4 regions of the Ruegeria sp. I1 genome follow, and region 1 is predicted to be linked to each of the others. Evidence: riboswitches for the same ligand, from Rfam matches in the RefSeq annotation. Region 1 holds a riboswitch; each other region holds the start of a gene.
What was found. A riboswitch is a leader RNA that binds a small molecule or an ion and turns the genes downstream of it on or off. The one in region 1 is predicted to bind cobalamin.
Positions count from the first base shown of each region.

Region 2: it holds a riboswitch for cobalamin, as region 1 does, so the genes downstream of both, ACR0DH_RS13030 (aromatic ring-hydroxylating oxygenase subunit alpha) here and ACR0DH_RS18935 (energy-coupling factor ABC transporter permease) in region 1, are expected to answer to the same signal.
Region 3: it holds a riboswitch for cobalamin, as region 1 does, so the genes downstream of both, ACR0DH_RS07305 (DUF1636 family protein) here and ACR0DH_RS18935 (energy-coupling factor ABC transporter permease) in region 1, are expected to answer to the same signal.
Region 4: it holds a riboswitch for cobalamin, as region 1 does, so the genes downstream of both, ACR0DH_RS13335 (hypothetical protein) here and ACR0DH_RS18935 (energy-coupling factor ABC transporter permease) in region 1, are expected to answer to the same signal.

Region 1 covers NZ_JBQFNM010000012.1:76,824-80,636, forward strand. The annotation lists gene ACR0DH_RS18925 (amino acid aminotransferase) at 1-740, opposite strand, end outside; gene sseA (3-mercaptopyruvate sulfurtransferase) at 740-1,594, opposite strand; cobalamin riboswitch at 1,737-1,950, shown strand; gene ACR0DH_RS18935 (energy-coupling factor ABC transporter permease) at 2,006-2,683, shown strand; gene ACR0DH_RS18940 (CBU_0592 family membrane protein) at 2,699-2,968, opposite strand; gene ACR0DH_RS18945 (helix-turn-helix domain-containing protein) at 2,968-3,528, opposite strand; gene ilvD (dihydroxy-acid dehydratase) at 3,635-3,813, shown strand, end outside.
Region 2 covers NZ_JBQFNM010000006.1:159,146-162,958, reverse strand. The annotation lists gene ACR0DH_RS13040 (helix-turn-helix domain-containing protein) at 1-472, opposite strand, end outside; gene ACR0DH_RS13035 (aminotransferase) at 656-1,783, opposite strand; cobalamin riboswitch at 2,005-2,208, shown strand; gene ACR0DH_RS13030 (aromatic ring-hydroxylating oxygenase subunit alpha) at 2,321-3,544, shown strand; gene ACR0DH_RS13025 (FAD-binding oxidoreductase) at 3,550-3,813, shown strand, end outside.
Region 3 covers NZ_JBQFNM010000003.1:142,105-145,917, reverse strand. The annotation lists gene ACR0DH_RS07320 (iron ABC transporter permease) at 1-534, opposite strand, end outside; gene ACR0DH_RS07315 (ABC transporter substrate-binding protein) at 536-1,489, opposite strand; gene ACR0DH_RS07310 (ABC transporter ATP-binding protein) at 1,502-2,278, opposite strand; gene ACR0DH_RS07305 (DUF1636 family protein) at 2,275-2,631, opposite strand; cobalamin riboswitch at 2,730-2,946, opposite strand; gene ACR0DH_RS07300 (D-lyxose/D-mannose family sugar isomerase) at 3,005-3,670, opposite strand; gene ACR0DH_RS07295 (carbohydrate kinase family protein) at 3,690-3,813, opposite strand, start outside.
Region 4 covers NZ_JBQFNM010000006.1:218,657-222,469, forward strand. The annotation lists gene ACR0DH_RS13325 (tyrosinase family protein) at 1-241, opposite strand, end outside; gene speB (agmatinase) at 353-1,315, opposite strand; cobalamin riboswitch at 1,486-1,691, shown strand; gene ACR0DH_RS13335 (hypothetical protein) at 1,819-2,130, shown strand; gene ACR0DH_RS13340 (HD domain-containing protein) at 2,320-2,940, shown strand; gene ACR0DH_RS13345 (PP2C family protein-serine/threonine phosphatase) at 3,133-3,813, opposite strand, start outside.

The DNA of each region.
Region 1 (3,813 bases):
ACGCCGAAATTCTTGGAGCATGACGCCGCGATCAGGCAGCGCTTGACCGACGAGGCCACCAGACGGGTTGCCTGTGCGTCTTCCTCAAGACCGTCACCAAAGCCCTGATAGGCAATGTCGATCATGGCAACCAGGCCAAGCTCGTTGATCAGGTTCACCACCTCTTGCCACTGCACGAGGTTCAAGTTTGCGCCGGTCGGGTTATGGCAGCAACCATGCAGCAGAACCACGTCGCCCGCCTTGGCAGTTTTCAGGTCCTCGATCATACCGTCGAAATCGACACCGCGGGTTTCGCCGTCGAAATAGCGATACGGAACCGCCTCGATACCCAGGTAGCTCAGGATCGACAGGTGGTTCGGCCATGTCGGGTTCGATACAAACACCCGCGCCTCAGGATTGGCCATGCGGATCATCTCGAACGCCTGACGGCAGGCACCCGTCCCGCCCGGTGTAGCAACGGCGGCAATATTGGCACGCGGTACTGCGTCGCCGAGGATCAGGCCGATCATCGCATCGGCATAGGCCGGATCACCTGCCAGTCCCGTATAGGCTTTGCTCTCCTGCTCCTCCAGAATGCGCTTTTCGGCGGCTTTGACCGCTCGCATAACCGGGGTAACACCTTCGGCATTCTTGTAGACACCAACACCCAGGTCGATCTTCTGATCGCGCGGGTCTTCGCGGTACATCTGCATCAGCGCCAAGATTTTGTCGGCGGGCTGCGGTTTGAGGTTCTCGAACATCAGGTCTCTCCGGTTGCGACGGGCAGGGTTGGGAAAGCACCCCATTCAGCCCAGGAGCCGTCATAAAGCGCGTGGTCTTTTTTGCCCATGCGTTCAAGCGCAAGGCTTAGGATTGCAGCGGTCACGCCCGAACCGCACGAGGTGATCGCCGGTTTGGTCAGATCCACGCCTGCGGCCTCAAACACGGCGCGGCACGCATCGGGCGACTTCATTGTACCATCACTATTCAACAGGCTGCCAAAGGGCACGTTGCGCGACCCTGGTATGTGGCCAGATCGCAGCCCTTCGCGCGGTTCAACCTCGGTTCCGGCGAAACGGGCGGCAACACGGGCATCGATAATCTCATGATCAGCCAGTTTGGCGGCCGCAGACACTTGTGTCACGTCGCGTACCAGATGGTTCTGCACCCGAACGGTCATATGCCGATCCCGGATCACCGGGGGCAGATCTTCAACCTCTCGCCCTTCGGCCTGCCATTTCGGCAAACCCCCGTCCAGAACGGCGATGTTCTCTTGGCCCATCAGGCGGAACAGCCACCAGACCCGCGCGGCCGACATCAGCCCGGCCCCGTCATAGACGACCACCTGATGACCATCGCCGACGCCCATCGCCCGCAGGCGTGACATGAACTTCTCGACCGGCGGCGCCATATGTGGCAAGTCCGAACGTTGGTCCGAAATGTCATCAATATCGAAGAAGCGCGCGCCGGGGATGTGGCCCGCATCATATTCCGCCTTGGCATCGCGATTCTGCGCGGGCAGATACCACGACCCGTCCAGAATCCGCAGATCCGGGTCCTTGATATGCGCGGCCAGCCATTCGGTAGATACCAGGGTTTTCGGATCGTCTTGCATCAAAGCCTCCCCTAAGCGAGTCTGAGTTTCCCTATATCCGAGCGGCCAAACGTGCAAGCCATGCCAAGGCCTGCACCCCCGGCGCGCTGACAATTTTTTCCAAACATACACGTTTGCCTGCTTGACAGGCGGCACCCCGTGCCAGACACCTGCCTGACGTGGTTTCCAATGGGGAATTCCCCCTGAGGAATGAAAAGGGAATCCGGTGCGACAGTACCTGTCAATTCCGGAACTGCCCCCGCAACTGTAGGCGGAGTTTCGCCCCATCATGGCCACTGACCGAGGCAATCGGTTGGGAAGGCCGGGATCGAAGCCAATCCGCAAGTCAGGAGACCTGCCATGTGCAAACCGGGCGAAAGCCCAATTCTTAAACCTTTCTGCCGTCGGGTGTGACGGGAAGGAGACTAAACTATGCATATCGAACCGGGCGTCGTAAATGGCGCCAAACTTGTCTTGAGCTACGCCACCGCAACTGGCGCAGGGCTCTATACCGCTAAACTGGCTTGGGACAGCCTCAAAGGCAGCGGCATTGCCAGCCTTGCCATTCGCTCAGCCCTGACCACCGGGCTGGTTTTCACCTTCTTTGAGGTGTTGCCGCACTTCCCGGTCGGGGTGTCGGAGGTTCATTTTATTCTGGGATCGACCCTGTTTTTGTTGTTCGGTGCGGCCCCTGCCGCCATCGGCCTGATCGCGGGCTTGTTTATTCAGGGGTTTTTCCTGGCGCCTTTCGACCTGCCTCAGTTCGGGATGAACATGACAACGCTGCTGTTACCGTTGTTTGCCTTGCAGGCCTTGGCCAACCGCATCATTGCGCCGAATACGGCCTATATTGATCTGAAGTATTCTCAGGCGCTTGCGCTGTCGACGGCCTATCAGGGCGGCGTCGTCATCTGGGTGGCGTTCTGGGCCTTTTATGGCCAAGGATTTGGTGCAGAAAACCTCGCCGCCGTTGTCAGCTTTGGCGCTGCGTACCTCCTGGTTATCCTGATAGAACCACTGGCTGATTTGGCCGTGTTGGCCGCAACAAAATCCATGCGGGATTTGGGCCGGATTGGGCTGTTCACACCGCGCCTTCACAACACTGCATAACTCTATTGCGCCGCGTTACCCAGCGCGGCGCAACCTGAAATGCTGAATAATCCCGATCACGCTAATGATGATCCAGAAGCCTTCAATCAACATTGACGCCAGATTGAAGTTCTGAAGCAGCGAATAGACAATCAAAACAGACCCCAGCAGGTTCACCACGGGAAACGCCAGATCTTCGGAATTCATATACCGCATCTGCGTGGCGAAATAGGCGGCAACCACGATCAGAGCCCCGAAAGAACCGATGGCGTCCACAATTGTCAGGCTGTTGAAAAACTCGCTCATCAATGAACCTTGCCGTTATCTGGAACATCTGGCTGTTGCGCATAGTGATGCATGTTCAAAAACGCCGCCCCTTCAGCACCTGCGCGATAGCCATGCGGGAGATCCGCTGCAAATCGCAGCCCCTGACCCGATTGCAAGGGCACCCAAGCCTCACCTTTCAGAATGTCCAGCGTGCCACTAAGCACAAAGACCTCCTCGGTCACACCAGCGGCATGGGCGGGGGACTCATGGCTTTGGTTGGGGGCGAGCTGGACGTGAAACGTCTCTGCCCCCAAGACCGGATCAAAGGGAAAGACGATCTTGACCTCGATACTGCCGGGAAAGGTGACGGTCTGAAACACTGTCGGATCGCCATTCACGGTGTCGATCAGAGCGCTGAGCGGCAGTTGAAACCCTTTGGCAATCTTCCACAGCGTGGCGATCGTCGGGCTTGATTCGCCCCGTTCGATCTGACCCAGCATCGCTTTGCTGACGCCGGTCATCTCAGCGACTTTCGACAGGCTCAACCCCGAAGCGGCCCTCACATCCCTTAGCTTTAGTGTTATGTCGTCCGGAGCCATGCCATCGTCTTTCGAATCCTCTTGTGCGTTATAGCGCACATATGGTACGTGCGCTATAACGCACATTCCCCGCATATCGCAACCGGGGCAAAAGGGAAACAGCATCATGCCAATGTACCGATCCAGAACCTCCACCCATGGCCGTAACATGGCCGGAGCCCGTGGCCTGTGGCGCGCCACCGGTATGCAGGACGATGATTTCGGCAAGCCGATCATTGCCATCGTCAACTCATTCACCCAGTTCGTACCGGGTCACGTCCACCTGAAAGACCTGGGCCAGATGGT
Region 2 (3,813 bases), on a different contig from region 1:
TGATCCGGAACAGTACGTCAGCGGTCAAAACCGCCAAGGCGATCAACACAAACCGCAACAACCGGGGATCGTCCTCAGGTAGGTCAACATCGCTCAGATCCGTTGGCAGAAACATCAGCGATGACATGAGCAGCCCGGATATGATGATCGGGGGTAGGTGATACCGCAGCCTAGGCTTGGGCGCTTCATCCGCTTCGCTGGTCAAGGCGCGGACATAAAGCCAGAAAAGAAAGGGGCTTGCGAAATCAAACAGGACGACAAGCACGCTAACGCGCATCACAAGATTGAACTCGTCCTCACTTCCCGACGCGTCGGCGATCAAAGCGCCAATAGAGGACAGGCCTTGTATAAGAAACAGTGCGGCCAGGGGCATGAACACACCGGTATCGCGCTTTCGTAGAAACAGCAGGTTAGCACAAAACAGGCAGAGCCCGATAAAGGCGGTATCAACGAATTGGGTGGCGGATTCCAATATTACTTACTCTCTGAAAATCGACCACGGATGGTCTTGCGCTGCAGCCTCTTCATGCCCTCTAAAGCATGCGATCTGACATCTACCAATTTCATGGGATTTGTCGTCTCTTTTGATCGGACAGGACGTTTGAGACTGCGTTAGACAGGTTTAATCTAAATTCTTGCGCGGCCGTTCGGCGCGCTACGACTTGGCGTGGCGTGCCAGAAACTGCGAGAACCGGGCCAGCCCGGCTTTCAAATCTTCGGTTGGGTTGGTGTATCCAAGCCGCAGCCAGCCCTCCATGTCCATTGCGCTGCCCGGCGTCAGCATCACACCTTCTTCTTGCAACAGCGTCACGCATAGATCGCGCGAAGACATTGGTAGTTCGTATTTCAACAAGGCCGTAGTGCCGGATTTTGGCGGCACCCAGCTAAGCAGCGGTTCGTTTACGATCCAATCCTGAACGATCCGCAAGTTTTGGCGAGTGATCCGGTGCGCCCGCGCCAGTATCTTGTCGCGATGTTCCAGCGCCATGGCGGCTAGCATTTCGTCGATCTTGCCGACCGATATCGTGTTGTAGTCCCGGTGGATCATCACGTCATGCAGCATCTCTTTGGGTCCGGCGATCCAGCCAACCCGTAACCCGGCCAGCGAATAGGCCTTGGACATGCCTGCCGTGCTGATCCCTTTTTCGTACAGGTCTGCGACTGCGGCGGTGAAGCCGTCGCCTGTCTGATCTGTTCCGCGATAGACCTCGTCACAAAGCAACCAGGCATCGACACCACGTGCGATTTCGACGATTTGTTCCAGCAATGTGCGATCCATCAGCGCCCCTGTCGGGTTATTGGGATTGTTGATCACAATCAGGCGCGTATCGGGTCGCACCATCGCCCGCAACTCGTCCAGTTCGGGCAAAAAGGCGTTTTCGGACCGCAGATGCAGCAGTTCGATTTCGGCACCAATGCTTTCGGGAATGGAGTAGTGCTGCTGATAGGTGGGTATCACGGAAACCACGTGATCACCACGCGATACCAGCGTCTGATGCACCAGAGAGTTCGCGCCGATGGTCCCATGCGTTGTTAGGATGTTATCCCGGCCCTGTCTGTCATACAGGCCACAGATCGCATCGCGCAGGCGTTCTGACCCTTCAATTGCGCCATAGGTCATCTTCATGGATGACAGATCGTTCAGAATGCTGTTGTGCTGACCCGCCATGTCGAACAGTTCGCCCAGCGTGATGGACTGGACGCAGGTCTCAGCCAGATTGAGTTCGCAGGTCGTCTCGAACTCATTCATCCACATCTCAACACCAAAGGGTCTGATTTCCATTGGGGCTCTCCTACTTTTAGCATTTGGGGCGATGGCACGTAACGGACGCACGGTTATGAAGATGTCTTATACCGCCAAACCAGCCAAGCGGAAGATTGCGGGTTTGTGCCTGAAATGTATCCCGGGGTTTTACTTCACAAACCCGGATCCGACCCGGACATCGAGATGTCTGTTTTGAAACTGAAAATGTCGCAAGTCTCTCAGCATATGAACTGCGCGACTCTATCCTGTGCATGTGAGGTGCCGCTGTTTGAGTCTCAGACAGCGGAGAATTGGGAAGCCGGTGAAATTCCGGCACTGCCCCCGCAACGGTAAGGAAGGTCAGGTTCGGCAATCAACCACTGGGACGAGGATCCCGGGAAGGTGTCGCAACCGGGCGCAAGCCCCTTTCAAGTCCGGAAACCAGCCTTGCAGATATGTCAAACCGCGGGTGGCGGTGGGGGCACATGTTTCGGACGTGATCCTCGCGCGCCTCCGGACGGTTCCTCCTTGTCATCTGCCCAAGCAATGCCGCGGGGCGCGGCAGGAGAGCCAGAAATGAACAGCATTCAAAGCCTGTTGGCACGTCGCATCCCTGATCACGCGCTCGAGCAGGCGTTTTATACAGACCCCCAGGTATTTCAGGCCGATCTTGAAGCCATCCACTATCGCGATTGGCTGTTTGCCATTCCGGCCTGCGAGCTGGTGAAAGCAGGGGACTACGTAACCTATACTGTGGGTGCCTACCGCGTTGTCATTGTGCGTGGTGCCGACAACCAAATCAGGGCATTTCACAACACCTGCCGCCACCGTGGTTCGATCATCTGCAAGGCTGCAAAAGGCAATGCGCCTAAGCTGGTTTGCCCCTATCACCAATGGACCTACGAGCTCGATGGTTCATTGCTGTGGGCGCGCGATATGGGGCCGGATTTCGATCCGAAACAGCATGGGTTGAAGACCGTCCATTGCCGTGAGCTTGCCGGGTTGGTTTACATCTGTCTTGCGGACAACGCCCCAGATTTCGACATGTTTGCCAATACCGCGCGCCCTTATCTGGAGCCGCATGATCTGGGCAACGCCAAAGTGGCTTTTGAAAGTTCGATTGTTGAGAAAGGCAACTGGAAGCTGGTTTGGGAAAATAACCGCGAGTGTTACCACTGCGGTGGCAACCATCCCGCGCTATGCCGCACATTCCCTGATGATCCTGCAGTCACAGGGATCGAAGGGGGTGAGACGCCGCTGCATATGCAAGCGCATTTTGACAGGTGCGAAGCCGCCGGGATGCCCTCGCAATTCTACCTGCATGATGACGGACAATTCCGTATGGCTCGGATGCCTCTGAAAGAAGGAGCGCAAAGCTATACGATGGATGGAAAATCCGCCGTGCGGCGCTGGCTTGGCCGATCGCCTTTTGCGGATGCAGGTGCGTTGTTGAAATTTCACTATCCAACCACCTGGAACCACTTTCTGGCTGATCATTCCATCGTGTTCCGCGTCACACCAATCAGCCCGACTGAAACCGAGGTCACAACCAAATGGCTGGTTCACAAGGATGCCGTTGAAGGGGTCGATTACGATCTGAAACGTCTGACCGAGGTCTGGATTGCCACCAATGACGAAGACCGTCAGGTGGTCGAGGATAATCAACTGGGTATCAACAGCCCGGCCTATCTGCCTGGCCCGTATTCGCCGACGCAGGAATCTGGTGTGCTGCAATTCGTGGATTGGTATTGCAACACGTTGGCCGGTCGGTTGGCCCCCGAAACAATCGCGGCGGAGTAAAGGTGATGAAAGATCTCAACGCGGTTGCGAATATCTGGCAGGACAGCGAAACACTGGAATGCGTCTCGGTCGTGCCCGAGATGGCCAATACGGCCAGTTTCACCTTTCGCGCTCCGTCTGGGTCGATGTTTGCGTACCATCCAGGGCAGTTTCTGACCCTTGAAATCCCGGCTCCTGGGCAGCCGGGTGGGGTTGTGCATCGCACTTACACGATCTCATCTTCTCCCTCGCGGCCACGGTCGATCACCATCACTGCCAAGGCCCAGCCC
Region 3 (3,813 bases), on a different contig from region 1:
GGCGCGGTTGTCTCCGGAAAAGATCAGATAGTTGGTGATGGCGGAGAACAGGAAAGACACGGCAAGCCCCGCCAGGATCAGTTTTTCCGGTGCACTTGTGCGCAACCCCTGGACCAAGGCCAGCACGATGCCTGATGCGATCAGGCCGCCGCAAAACGCAGCCAGCGGTAGGGTCCATATGCCCAGCACATCGCCGGTGACCGTGATGACCAGAACAGCGCCCGCAGCCGCGCCCGACGAGAGACCGAACAGAAATGGGTCGGCCAAGTCGTTGCGCGTGGTGGTTTGCAGAACCACCCCCACAACACCAAGCCCCGCACCGATGACAGCGGCGAACAGCGCACGCGGCAGGCGCAGATCAAACACGATCCGATGCAGCGGCGACATCTCGCCTTCTGACAGACCTGTGCCCAGGCCGATGGCGGCAATGACATCCGCCACCGGGATCGGGGTTGTACCGTAGACTGTCGACAGCAGCAAAAGGGCGGTCAGAACGACCGCCCCCAGCACAACTATCCGGCCCGTCTGGACCATATCAGTTGGTCGCCGTCGGGTGCATCGCATCCGCCATCTTCTGGATCGCGTCGATATTTGCCGGTCCCGGTGTCAACTCTTCGTAACGCAGACCGATCCAGCGTTCATTTTTGACCGCATCTGTTTGGGACATCACTGGGTGCTCTTGCAGGAACTTGAACGTGTCCTCTGCCCCGTTGCCGGTCTGATAGTCAAGCAGCACCAGAAATTCCGGGTTCGATGCAGCAACCGCTTCCCACGAGGTGCGGCCCCAGCTAGTGTCCATATCATGGGTGACGTTTTCGCCGCCAGCCGCTGCGATCATCGCATCGGGGATGGCGAATTTGCCAGCGGTAAAGGGCGCATCTGCCGGGCCGTCCAGTAAGAATACACGGGGTTTGGCCAGATCGGCGGTCTTGGCTTCGATGGCAGACAGCTGTTCTTTCCAGCCTGCTACCAGTTCCTCGGCCTTTTCCTCGACATGCATGACCTGACCCAGACGCAGCACATCGTTGAACAGCAGGTCCATGCTGGCCTCAGGGCGGTCCTTGTCTAGATGCACGCAGCTTTCGGTCAGGATCATTGTCTTGATGCCGAACGGGGCCAGAGTGTCCGGGGTCACGTCGCCGCCGGGCTTCATGCCATAATACCAGCCCGCGAAGAACAGATCGGGCTCGGCCGCAACCAGGTTTTCGACGGTTGGGTATTTCGGCGCCAGTTCCGGGATGTCACCGCGCAGCTTATCGAAATCAGGGCTGGTCTTATACCAACCTGTGATACCGGTCAGGCCAACGATGTGTTCTTGCAGGCCCAGCGCAAAGGCCATGTCTGTCATGTTCATGTCATGCACAACCAGCCGTTCCGGCTTGGCGTCGAACACCAGCGGTTCGCCGCAATTGTCCACGGTTACTTCATGGGCCGCCGCGCCGCTGGCCAAGCCGGTGATCATCAAAGCTGACCAAATTTTCTGTTTCATCAATGTCTCCTGTTAAGATGAAAGCGTTCGTTTTCGGATATCCAGCGCCGGGATCACGCGCCCTTCGTGCTGGAAGCACAGGTAGTCAACACCAAACGTGTCGCGCACATGATCCGGCGTTAGTATCTGGTCGACTGGCCCAAAGCCCGTCATGCGTGTGGATTTCATCAGCGCGACATGGCTGGCGAATTCCGGGATCATGACAAGGTCATGCACGATCATCACCACCGTCACGCCCAGCTCGGCCACCAGCGACAGCATGTGCCCCTTGGCATCGGGGTCCAGATGATTGGTGGGCTCGTCCAGAAACAACAGCGAGGGGTTCTGCGCCAATGCACGCGCGATATGAGCGCGTTGGCGTTCGCCGCCGGAGAGCCGCTGCATCGGCTTGTCCGCCAGATGGGTCAGCTCGGTCGTGCGTAGAACGCGCGCAAGATCCATCTTGTGGTCTTCCGCCGAGCGGTCGCTCTGAATGGGAATCTGACCCAGCGCAACGTAGTCGCGCAGCTTTAGGCGGCCATCGGGCAGTTCCTGCTGACCAACAACCGCAATGGTCCTGGCGCGTTCCTGCGCAGACAGGCTGCGCAGGCTTTGACCGTTGATCCGTACGTCCCCCAGCGCCAGACGTTCGACCCCACAGAGCAGGTTCAGCAGCGTTGTTTTGCCGGCACCGTTCGGACCGGCGATGGCAAGGATCGCCCCTTCTTCCAAAGAGAACGAGACGCCTTGTAGCAACACATCGCCATTCAGGGCGTAGTATTCCAGATTCTCCGCGACCAGAAAGCTCATGCCTTACCCGCCTTTGGAAGACGAGGCAGACGTGCTAGAGTTTTGAACAGCAAGGCGGGGGGGCGATCCGTTGCGCTGGTCCAACCGCTCTCGCTGTCGCGGTACTGATGGGCGAAGGTGGCGATCGCATCCAGATCGGCGGTGCTTTGAATATCGCCAAACAGGTATTGCGCCTTGCCTTCGGCTTGCAGACCGATGGCCATGGGACGTTCGCATCCTGCCATGCACGGGATCAGTCGCGTAGCGAACCCGTCTGGCAGCGACGCGTCCAGCAGAATTTGGGCGGCGCTGGCTTCGATCTCACCCTGGCAGGTCGAGCAGATCAGCACAAAGTGATCAGCGTTGCGGGTCATTGCCACCCTCAACGCGCAGAACGCCCGTGTCGAAAGTGCCAGTCCCCAAAGGGCGCAAATATGCCATCAATCCTCCTTCCAGGACGCCCCGTCCCGGGTTGGTTTCACAGGTGATGGCAGGTCTCCTGACTTGCGGGTCGTTGCTTGGCCAACCTTCCCGGCCTTCTCGGGCCAGTGGTGATTTGGCGTCGCTCTCCGCTTACAGTTGCGGGGGCAGTTACGGACTTGGCCTGTTCCGATATTCCGGGGGCCGCACCGTATTCCCATTTTCATCCCGCACCCAAAGCTGCGGGAACCATCACAGGTCAGCTATTCTGGACAAGACACGCTTGTCAAGCAATCGCTGAGAGGCTCGGGTCAATCTCGGGGTAGATCAGTAATCCGCAACCAGCAGGAACTCGGCCTCGGTATCTTCGTCGATCGTGGCAAAGCGGGGAATGGGTTGTTCGAACACGTTATCGGTGCGGTCGTCGTTTACGGTTGAGACCTCGCCGATCAGGCAATCCCCACGCTCGGCCCAGAAGGCGTGCCAGATGCCGGGCATCAGGGTCACGCTTTCGCCGGGTTTCAGGCGCAGCAATTCGCCCGGAGTGATGCTGATATCGCATCCGTCGCTGGGCACCACAACCGGTGTGTCGCGGTCTACGCTGCCATCGGGGTTCGAGGCATAGATCTCCATCACCAGATCGCCGCCGCCCCGGTTGATGATATCCTCGGCTTTGACGATATGACGATGCATCGGCGACAGCTGCTTGTCGCGCGAGATCAGCAGTTTTTCTGCATAAAGCATCCCACGACCCTGGCTCAGATCGTTCTCATCCCCATTGCGCAGGGTGAACAGGAACAGGCCAAGCTCATCAAATTTGCCTTGCCCGTAGTCGGTGATGTCCCATCCCAGTCCCCGGGCGCGGATCGTGTCGGCCTTGGCGCTGCGCATCTGATCCGGAGACCAGTCGGCAAAGGGGGGCAGGATGAAACCGAAAGACTGGATAAAGGCCTGTGCATCGGTCTTGATGTGGTTGATGTCGGAACGTTTCATGTGACTTCCCTTTTTGGGACTAGAGCTCGTGCGCCCAGGGCGGGTTGGCCCCGGCACGCGATACGGTGACTGCTGCAACATCTGCACCCAACGCTAAAGCTGCACGCAGGCTTTCTTTTGTCAGATCGCGCAGCCCGGCTTTG
Region 4 (3,813 bases), on a different contig from region 1:
GGTGCCAGGTCAGAAACGTGCGGTCATCGTCATGGCAAAGGTCTTGATCATAACCATGCCCACGCGCCAGAGCGAAATATCCGCGCCGATCACCCATCGCGATGTCCGAGATTTCGTACATCGCAGCATAGGCGTCGCGCAGGTCCTGAATATCCTCCTCGCGCAATCTGATCAGGTCGAAACGGATCAGCGGCAATCCGGCTTGTTTTCTAAGAAAATTCAGTTTGGCAATCGTAGTCATCTAAAAATCCCCCTTAAGGAGTGCTTCAATGCGCCCAGTATAGCACAAAACCACCGCCAATGGCGGCGGCACGCTCAAACGCTCTGCACGCATAGATGACGATTGGCGGATCTAACGCTGCTCTTTCTCATGAAGCACCCGCCCGATGATGTTCATCAGCAGCTGCGCCGCAAGGATTTGGGTGGAGCTGGTGGCGTCATAATCCGGTGCGACTTCAACAAGATCGAGTCCGACAATGTCGCCCCGCTTGGCCAGACCTGCCATGAGCTCTAGCACTTCGTAGTAAATGAATCCGCCATGGCTTGGTGTACCTGTACCTGGGGCGATGGATGGGTCGAAGGCATCAATGTCTATAGTCACATAATACCGCGCGCCTCCTGGAATGCGGGCCAGCATCCCATCGACCCCCATTTTGCGGAATTGCCGGACAGATTGGATGTCTGATCCCATGGCGCGGGCATCCGCATAGCCATCCTTAGCGGTGGACGACACATTGCGAATGCCGATCTGACTGAGGCCGGTGACATAGGGTTTTTCGGCGGCACGGCGCATTGGGTTTCCGTGGCCATAGCGCACCCCATGCCGTTCATCGACAAAATCCAGGTGCGCGTCGATTTGCACCACATGAATTGGTTCTTGATCATCAAAGGCATTGATGCAGGGGATATTGATCGAATGATCGCCGCCCAAGACGACCGGTAGCGCCCCCGCCTCCAGTATTTTGCGCACCCCAAACTCGATATTTGCATGGCTTTTCATTGTGTCGGTATGCACGATGTCTGCATCGCCGATATCAACAATGGTTACTTTGGCCGGATCCAGATAGGTGACATCATCTTCGTGGTCATAAGCGCCAGCATGGCCGAATGAGAACAGCGTCGACGCCTCACGGATCGCGCGTGGCCCCATCCGCGCCCCGGACCGCCATTGACAGCCAAAATCAAACGGGGCGCCAAGAACCGCAACGTCGGCGTCAATCGCGTCCCAATCCTCGACATAGGGATACTTGCCAAAGGTACAGATACCAACGAAAGGCAGGTTCAATCGGCCGGAGTCGTAGCCATGGTTCGACATATACGCGCTCTTTCTGTTCAGATCGTCAAATTCTGTAAACATTAAGGCACCCGAATGCCACGCCCTGTAAAGCCTTTTGCATGGATTGAACTCACTGCCGTTTCAGCTTTGGCGGACATTTTCAGCGTTGTCAGATTGCGCCAAACCCAGTGGACATAGTGAATCGCGTATGAGACAGTGAAAGCGATGGTGTCCGGCTCGGTTCGAGTCGGCTGAAAAGGGAACACGGTGCGGGTTCATACCCAATTCCGTGACTGCCCCCGCAACTGTAAGCGGCGAGCGACCCCGTTGGAAACCACTGAGCCCTAGGGTTCGGGAAGGAACGGGAAAGCGTTGACCCGCAAGTCAGGAGACCTGCCATCTACGGTGTGTGATGCCATGCGCCGCAGTCAACTTGAACCCGGGCGGGGTGCCTTGGGAACGGCAGAGACGACCGAAGGACCAAGCGTCCCCGGCACATCACCGTGACCAGCCACACTCGTCCCTTTTGCGCGGAGGGCGCGATGTTATTGGAACGGACGATTATTCAACTCGATACAGGCCCCATGCCTGCGGATGAAGCACGTCAGATGGGACAGCTTGGCTATATGCAATGGATCGCGGGTGTTCCTGGCAATGCCTGCTATGAAGTAGCTGCGAGGCATGCTTACGAAACAGCTGCACCATTTAAAGATCACTCACCTGCCGTTGCAGCGTTCTGCGACTTGCTTTTGACTTCGCTGGAGCAACCATTCAGACCTTTGCCGCTTGCCATGCCAAAACGTGAAAGGCGTGGCGGAGCGCAGGCCCGCCGATCTTTTCGCATGCCGCTGTGACATAGAACGGGCTGCGGGATTATCGCACGGCTTTGTGCTCTTAAAAGACGTCGATACCCACCTCCGGCGACTACAATTTTCACCGGCACAACAGGTTTCATTTGCCGAGTCCGGTGTTTGCGTGGATAGTCCGGAATTACACGCTTGCTTGCGCCCGCTGACCCACACGTAAACGCCAAAGGACATGCTATGGATCAGGTGAAATTCACGCAGATGAAGGACGGGGACAAAGAGGACTACACCTTCCTCGATACTCTGGAGCGTGAGTACTGCAAAGGAACGGCAGATCGTTTGCTGGAGGCGATGGAGAGGCTCGACAAAAGCCTGTCCGGCTATCAAGTCACACGTCTTGGCCATTCGGTGCAGTCAGCAACCCGCGCCTGGTTTGACGGGGCAGACATAGATTGGATCGTTGGCGCCTTGCTGCATGATATCGGTGACATCTATGCGCCGCATAATCACGATGAATATGCGGCCTCAATCCTCAAACCCTTCCTACGCGAACAGGTCACGTGGTGCGTGCATACCCATGGGGATTTTCAGCTTGTTTACTTCGGAGAGCACGTAGGCGCGAACCCCGAAAAACGCCAAGCTCATCGTGACAGCATCTATTTCGATGACTGTGCCGAGTTCTGTGAACGCTGGGATCAATCGAGTTTTGATCCCGCTTATCCCAGCAAACCACTGTCTTTCTTTGCAGATATGGTGCGTGAGGTGTTTGATCGCACACCCTATGATCCGGCTGTTGTTCAACCTGGCGTCCGGGTTCCGCTCACCGATGACGCCGTTGCTGAAATGCGATGGGCGTAGGATGTATTCGATCTAGTCAAATCACGGCCTGCTTTGTTCAAACATGCGGAGTTGGTAGAGGTGATTTGATACTCGTTCAGCACAAAAACGGGCCAATCGCCACTACGAAAATCGAAGAAATCAGTTGCGACAAGGCAGCTTACAATAAGTGCAGATGCGCCACGACATCAGTTCAACGCCAGCTATCAACGCCTAAGAACAAACCTTTGCAACAGAGAAAGCTATGTTGTCCTGATCTGGATCATCAAGGCTAATCAAGGCTCTGATCAACTTATCCGCAATAGCGTCGCAACTCACTTCATGATTGCGCGTGACAACCTCTTGAATGTCCTTGTCTTCTAGAAACTGAAGCCCATCCGAAGCTGCAATGAGAATATCATCTGGCAGAAGCTTAAACGGGTCTGAAGGGCAATCGATCTTCGCGATGTCGCCACCATGTATGACAGACGTAAGCATGTTTCTATCGGGGTGATTTCGGGCCAAATCGGGATCCAACATGCCAAGTTTCGCCATCATATCGATTTGAGGCGCCATTGAATGATCCTCGTTCAGCTGTATTAGCTCGCCAGACCGCCAGAGATAGAGCGGCGAGTCCCCGACGGAAAACCAATACGCGCGATCTTCGATGCAGATCAGTATAAGAAGCGTAGCTCCCATTCCCTTTACATTCAGATCGTTGCGGCTGGCTTCGAAAATCTGCTTGTTCGCGCGCTCGGCACTGTCATGTAAGAATGCGACAACTTCCGAATTTGACGAGTCTTTGTTCAGCCCGGCGGCCAACCAACCTTTCATCACCTCACAAACGATCAGGTTAGAGGCAACATCCCCTGCCGCGTGGCCACCCATACCATCTGCCAGAACCACGAACCCTAA